DNA from 3 places in the Streptomyces fractus genome. Region 3 is predicted to be linked to each of the others. Evidence: riboswitches for the same ligand, from Rfam matches in the RefSeq annotation. Region 3 holds a riboswitch; each other region holds the start of a gene.
What was found. A riboswitch is a leader RNA that binds a small molecule or an ion and turns the genes downstream of it on or off. The one in region 3 is predicted to bind cyclic di-AMP.
Positions count from the first base shown of each region.

Region 1: linked by a shared signal. The riboswitch ahead of ACP4E5_RS26585 (transglycosylase family protein) and the one ahead of ACP4E5_RS22260 (M23 family metallopeptidase) in region 3 are both predicted to bind cyclic di-AMP.
Region 2: linked by a shared signal. The riboswitch ahead of ACP4E5_RS14170 (M23 family metallopeptidase) and the one ahead of ACP4E5_RS22260 (M23 family metallopeptidase) in region 3 are both predicted to bind cyclic di-AMP.

Region 1 covers NZ_JBMYHI010000002.1:5,420,684-5,422,939, reverse strand. The annotation lists gene eno (phosphopyruvate hydratase) at 1-127, opposite strand, end outside; gene ACP4E5_RS26585 (transglycosylase family protein) at 418-1,140, opposite strand; cyclic di-AMP (ydaO/yuaA leader) riboswitch at 1,145-1,302, opposite strand; gene ACP4E5_RS26580 (transglycosylase family protein) at 1,483-2,256, opposite strand, start outside.
Region 2 covers NZ_JBMYHI010000002.1:2,742,025-2,744,280, forward strand. The annotation lists gene ACP4E5_RS14165 (GntR family transcriptional regulator) at 1-324, opposite strand, end outside; gene ACP4E5_RS14170 (M23 family metallopeptidase) at 548-1,348, opposite strand; cyclic di-AMP (ydaO/yuaA leader) riboswitch at 1,361-1,524, opposite strand; gene ACP4E5_RS14175 (M16 family metallopeptidase) at 1,765-2,256, opposite strand, start outside.
Region 3 covers NZ_JBMYHI010000002.1:4,485,927-4,488,182, forward strand. The annotation lists gene ACP4E5_RS22260 (M23 family metallopeptidase) at 1-1,024, opposite strand, end outside; cyclic di-AMP (ydaO/yuaA leader) riboswitch at 1,036-1,183, opposite strand; gene ACP4E5_RS22265 (PP2C family protein-serine/threonine phosphatase) at 1,427-2,256, opposite strand, start outside.

The sequences.
Region 1 (2,256 bases), 930 kb from region 3:
TGGAGGCACCCGACGGGACGGCGGCACGGCCGGTGCTCCCGTCGTCGAGGCCGACCTCGACCTCGACCGTGGGGTTGCCTCGGGAGTCCAGGATTTCCCGGGCTACGACGACGTCGATGGACGGCACGAGCATCTCCTTCTGGGATGTGACGCAGGCTATGCGGGCAGCTGCTTGGATACGTGGTCCCGCACCCCTGAGCGTAACCGGCTCGCGGGCATCGGCCATCCGAACGCCCGTCTCGTGGACAACGCCCTGAGCGAAATGTTCCTTAACGGAACAAAAACAGCGACCTCCGTCCCGGCCGTGCCGGGAGGGAGGTCGCCGAAAAGTGAGCGGCCCGTGGGGACGGGGTGCGGCGGGGCTCGGCGTCCGCCGATGCCGAGCCCGTACCTGGCGGTCCTGGTGGACCGGACGGCTTAGCTGAGGTGCAGCTGCTGACCCGGGTAGATCAGGTTCGCGTCCTTGACGATGTCCTTGTTCTTCTCGAACACCTGCTGCCAGGTGGTGCCGTGCGCCTCGGCGATCTTGCTGAGGGTGTCGCCGGACTTCACCTTGTACTCGCCGTCACCCTTGGCGACCTTGTTGCCGGTCGGGGTGGTGACGGTGTCCTTCTTCGGAGCCTGCTGCTTGGGGGCCTGCTGCTTCGGGGCCTCCTGCTGCGGCTGCTGGCGCTGCTCGGAGCGGTTGGCACGCTGCTGGGTGTCCTGCTGCGTGCTCTTGTCCTGCTGCTGCGAGGACGAGTCGGCGGTGGAGCCGCTGTCGTTCGGGGCGGAGGAAAGGCCCGAGCCGCAGTTCGGCCAGGCGCCCTTGCCCTGGGCGGCGAGGACCTTCTCGCCGACGGCTATCTGCTGGGCCTTGGAGGCCTGGTCCGCGGTGGACGCGTACTGCGAGCCGCCGTAGGCGGACCACGTGGAGGACGAGAACTGGAGGCCGCCGTAGAAACCGTTGCCGGTGTTCGTGGACCAGTTGCCACCGGACTCGCACTGCGCGACCTGGTCCCACTCGGACGTGGTCGCGGCGGAGGCGGAGGTGGCGCCCATCAGCGGCACGGCGACGGCGGCAGCGGCGACACCGCCGAGCGTGGCGACGCGGATGGCCTTGGACGGGCGGCGGTGCTTGTTCTTGCCGGAAAACAGCATGGAGATGTCTCCTCACCGACGCCTGCGAGGTGAGCTGTCGGGTTCGGGCCAGTGAGTGCCCGGCAGACGCATCCTTGTGCGCTGCTTAACCCCAAGCCCGTCCGGTCTCCCGGAAGGGCGCTTACCTGGGTCCCCCGCTCCTGCCTACGGCGCTTACGCGTCGACTGTTCCCGTACGGACGTTGGCAGGATTCGGCGTGACGTCCATCGGGGCCCGCTGAAGCGAGCGGTCACGAACGTAAGCGGTCGATCCGTCCGATTTCAAAGTCGATCAGGGGCTTTGAGACCCATGTCTCACTCGCTCTACATCGGACAAAGCCCCTTCAACCGGCCCGAATCCCCGCTACCTTTTGTCCGTTCCGTCCCCAAGATCCAGGCTCTGACCAGGAAGGATGAGGTCTGGGTCGGTACCGACCGTCTCCTTGTTCCGCTCGTAGAGCGCGTCCCATCCGCCGTGCACGTCCTGGGTCTTCGCGATGTCCCAGAGGTTGTCGCCGGCGTGGACCTTGTACGTGTCTTCCGCGTCGCGCTTGTCGTCGCGCGAAGCGTGACGTCCCTCTCCCGTACGGGAGTCGGAACGGTCGTCGTCGGCGCGGCCCCCGCGGTGGCGGCCCGACGTGTCGGTGTCCGGGGCCTCGCCGGAGGGGGAGGCGGACGGTGAGGCGGACGGTGAGGCGGCTTCGTCAGAAGGCGCGTGGGACTTGTCACTTGAGGGGCTCGGGTCGTCCTCACCCTTGTTACCGGAGGTATCGCCCGACTCGTCCGCCGAGGGGCCGTCCGACGCGTCGGCGGCCGCGGATCCATCGTGACCCTTGTCTCCCGAATCCGCCTCGTCGGTGCCCTTGTCGGCACCGTCGTCCGACTTGTCGTCGGCATCGGTGCTGGGCGAGTTGGACGGCTCGGGCGACTCGGCCGACTCGGACGACCCATCCGACTCGGTCGACCCGGACGGCTGGGGTGACGCGGACACGCCCGGATCGACGTCCGCCGAGTCGTCGTCCTTGGTGAGGTCCGCCGTGAGCGAGCACATCGGCCAGGCACTCACACCCTTGTCGTCGAGGACCTTCTCGGCGACGGCTATCTGCTGCGAGCGGCTGGCCTGGTCGGCACGCGGGGC
Region 2 (2,256 bases), 1.7 Mb from region 3:
GACCAGGCCGCGAAGGACCTTGAGGTGGGCCTCGGTGCGGCGCTGCGCGGCGCGGTGGGCGCCCATGGGTTCGAGCAGCATGCGGATCTCCAGGAGGTCGGCCGCCTCCCGCTCGGTGGGTTCGGCCACGCACGCGCCCGCGTGCCTGCGCGTGACGACGAACCCCTCCGCCTCCAGGGTGCGCAGCGCCTCACGGACGGGCACGCGAGAGACGCCGTAGCGACGCGCGAGGAGTTCCTCGGTGAGTCTGGCGCCGCGCTCGTAGACGCCGGCGACGATGTCGTCGCGGATCGCTGTGCATACCGACTGCGCGGGAATGCGCATGACTCGACCTCCGCCTCAATGCCCGCGATACGCGGCCGATTGACGCCCGGTCAAGCGCGAATGACACGCGGCCGGAACGTTTACCCGGAGACTCTATTCCACCGGAGTTGAATTTCCGACGAGGGGACGGAATCCGGGGATATTTTTTGGACAGTGCAGACCCGCGCACGCGAAAGCCCCGGCTCGGGGAGCCGGGGCTTTCGGGGAAGGTGTGACTGGTGGGTCAGACGTTCACACCGTGCTGGCGCAGGTACGCGACGGGGTCGATGTCCGAGCCGTAGTCGGGGGTGGTGCGGGCCTCGAAGTGGAGGTGCGGGCCCGTCACGTTGCCAGTGGCTCCGGAGAGGCCGATCTGCTGGCCGGGGGTGACGTCCTGGCCGACCGAGACGCCGATCGAGGACATGTGACCGTACTGGGTGTACGTACCGTCCTTCATCTTGATCACGACGTTGTTGCCGTACGCGCCGCCCCAGCCGGCCTCGACGACGGTGCCCATGCCGACCGCGTGCACCGAGGTGCCGCTGGAGGCGTGGAAGTCGATGCCGGTGTGGCTGCCGGAGGACCACAGTCCACTGCCGGCCTTGTAGGCGGTGGAGACGTACGAGCCGGAGATCGGCGACACGAAGCTGTTCAGGCGCTTGCGCTCCGCCTCGCGGGCGGCGCGCTTCTTGGCCTCGCGCTCCTTCTCGGCCTTCTCGGCGGCCCGCTTCTTGGCCTCCGCCTCGGCCTTGCGCTTGGCCTCCTCGGCCTTCTTCTTGGCCTCCGCCTCGGCCTTCGCCTTGGCGGCGGCCTTGTGCTGCGCGGTGGCCTGCGCGTCGATCTGCTCGGCGAGGGAGTCGCCGATGGCGACGGCCTGCGTGAGGCCGTCGTGCGGGACCGTCGCGGTGTCGGCGGCGAGGGCGGGGGCGGCGAGGCCACCCACCACGCCCGTCGTGGTGATCGCGGCGACGCCCGCGACCTGAGCGGTGGTACGCGTCAGGCGGCTGGGACGGCGGTGCTTCCCGGTGGCACGGGTGAACCCCATGAAGTGGCTGGTCCTTTCCTTCCTTCTCGCCTACCGGGTTAGCTGACGGGTTCGGAGCAGGAAGGTCTCCTACAGGCCCCCTCCCCTGATGGGAAGAGCGCCCGATTCACCCCAGGGACTTCGGTGGGTCCCCGGCTCCCCTGGCTCACACCATGGGGACTCGGCGATGACTGTCCGGTGTCGCGGGCGCGACGTACGTCTGGCGGACAGCCGGAGGGAACGCTAAGCGGGGCGTCTTTGAATCAACAAACAGAACCCGGCTTTTGTAGTGCACGCCACAGGGCAGACAGGCAACCTCTACGCCAATTCGGACATTTGCGAACGTGTGGCGATTGAAGGTGATCGTGACGGACGCCACGAAGCCCCGGCCGCCGATGCCGGCGCCGGGGCTTCGTGGCGTGCCTGGGGAGCCGAACTCAGCCCGCGACGACCGTGACTTCGCCGATGCCGAGCGCCTTGACCGGCTCCTCGATCTGCGCGGCGTCACCCACCAGGATCGTCACCAGACGGTCCGCCGGGAACGCGCTCACAACAGCGGCCGTGGCCTCCACGGTGCCCGTGGCGGCCAGTTGCCGGTACACCTGCGCCTGGAAGTCGTCCGGCAGGTGCTGCTCGACCTGGTCGGCCAGGGTGCTCGCGACGGCCGCTGCGGTCTCGAACTTCAGCGGGGCCACGCCCACCAAGTTCTGTACGGCGGTGTCCCGTTCGGCATCCGTGAGCCCCTCGGCCGCCAGCGTGCGCAGGACCTTCCACAGGTCGTCGAGCGCGGGCCCGGTGTTCGGAGTGTCCACCGAGCCGCTGATGGCGAGCATCGCGGCGCCGCTGCCGTCGGGCGCGGAGCGCAGCACCTGGGCGAAGGACCGCACGCCGTAGGTGTAGCCCTTCTCCTCGCGCAGGACGCGGTCCAG
Region 3 (2,256 bases):
ATGGCGCCGGGTCGACGCCGGTGGACTGCCCGTCTGGGTGGACCTCCAGGTGGAGGTGCGGCCCGGTCACATTGCCCGTGGCGCCCACGCGGCCGATGACGTCGCCGGTGGAGACCTTCTGGCCCGCGCTGACGTTGAGCGAGGACTGGTGGCAGAACCACAGCTCCGTGCCGTCGTCGAGGGTGAGCACCGTGCGGTAGCCGTACGCGCCCGCCCAGCCGGCCTCCGTGACCGTGCCGGAGTGGATGGCGCGGATCGGCGTGCCCGTGGGGGCGGCGAAGTCGAGGCCCGTGTGGTACCCGGAGGACCACATGGAGCCGGGCTGACCGAAGGTGCCGGTGATCGTGTACGAGGCGACCGGGAGCTTGAAGCTGGCGGCCAGCTTGGCGAGGCGCTCGGCCTCGGCCTTGCGGCGGGCCTCCGCCTCGGCCTTCTTCTTCTCGGCGGCGGCCTTGGCATCGGCCTCGTCCCGCTTGGCGGCGGCCTCGGCTGCCGCCTGCTTCGCGGCCGCCTCCTCCGCCGCCTGCTTCGCCGAGGCGTCGGCCGCGTCCTGCTGCGTCTCGGCCTGCTGCATGATGCGGGCCCGCAGCGCCTCGCCGGCGCCGGTCTGCCCGTCGGCGGCATCGGCCTGGGTGACACCGGCGCCGCTCAGCGGGGAGGCCGTGGCGTCGGAGTCGGAACCGGAGTCCGAACCGTGGGATATGAGCGAGCCCACGCCCGGCAGCGACTTGGCCTCGGGCAGCGAGTCCTTGACCGCGGACAGGTCGGGCATGGAGATGTGGACCGGCGGCTTGCCGCCCTGTGCGGTGGCGATGCCGCCCGCACCGACGGCGGCGACCACGCCGACGCCGAGAACAGTGGAGCTACGAGCGAAACCACCGCGGCGGCGGGCCACGCGATGCTTGCCGCGAAGGGGAGCGACGGACTCCTCGGTGGGATTCCACTCCTCCCAGGACTCCTGCTCGACGCCGAAGTCGTCATCGGGGCCGTAGAAGAAGTCGGGGGCAGGCCGGTTCGACGCCACGGGGGCGCTCTCCTTTCCTTCCTTCTCGCCTACCGGGTTAGCTGACGGGTTCGGAGCAGGAAGGTCTCCTACGGGCGCCTCCCGAGACAGGAAGAGCGTCCGATTCACCCCAAGTTGATGGTTCCCCGGTTCCCTTGCGGGATTAAGCGTGTGCGCACGGAGCCGTCTCTTGTGACGGCTGGGACGACCGCGCTGCGTTATCGAACGTTAATAGACAGCAGACAGTAATTCCAAGCGCTTCCCACTGATCGTTCACGACTCTGGCCAGGACTTATCGGGTCATGAAGGGGCGGAACCGGGCGAGTTGATCGCGGCTCGCAAACATCCCAGCAACTGATGGTGCGTCAATTGTTATGCGGAGCGACGCCGTTCGGCTACCTCTGGTAACAATGATCAAGGAACTCAGCCGCGTCGCACGGCGAGCAGCGCCATGTCGTCCTTCGTCCCGTCGCCGGTGTGCGCGCGCACCTCCGCGGCGAGGGACGCGAGGAGTTCCTCGGGCCCGGGGAAGAGGCGCCCGGAGAGCCGGGCCGCCGGATCGTAGAAGCGGCCGCTCGGATCGCGCGCCTCGGAGAGCCCGTCGGTGTAGAGCAGCAGCGTGGCCGCGGACGGGAACGCCGCCTCGACGGCACGGTCGGGCCAGCTGCCGAGTTCGCTCATCCCGAGCGGCAGCGCCGCCTGGCACGGTTCGAGTGCGCGTACGGTGCCGTCGCCGAGCAGCAGCAGCGGGCTGGGGTGGCCGCGGTTGAGGACGCGGACGAGCTCGACGCCGTGCGGGATCTCGGCGAGCACCGCGGTGGTGAAGCCCTCGAAGTCGTCGATGCCGCTGCGCCGGGTGCCCTCGCGGGCCAGGGCCCGCTCCAGGCGCTGGGCGACCGCCTCCAGGGAGCCCTCCTGCTCGGCGGCCTCCCGGAACGCGCCGATGACGACGGCGACCGCGGCGACCGCGCCCATCCCCTTGCCGCGCACGTCACCGACGATGATCCGGATGCCGTGCGGGGTGTCCTGGACCGCGTAGAGATCGCCGCCGATGAACGCGTCGGCCTGCGCCGCCTCGTAGCGCGCCGCGATCACGAAGCCGCCGAGCCGCCGGGCCGGCTCGGGCAGCACCGCCAGCTGCGCGGCCTGCGCGATCTCACGGGCGGAGGCCAGCTGTTCGTGACTTCGGCACACGATCCTGTTGAGCAGACAGGCCAGGAGGCAGACCGTGGCCACGGTGACTATCTCGGTGA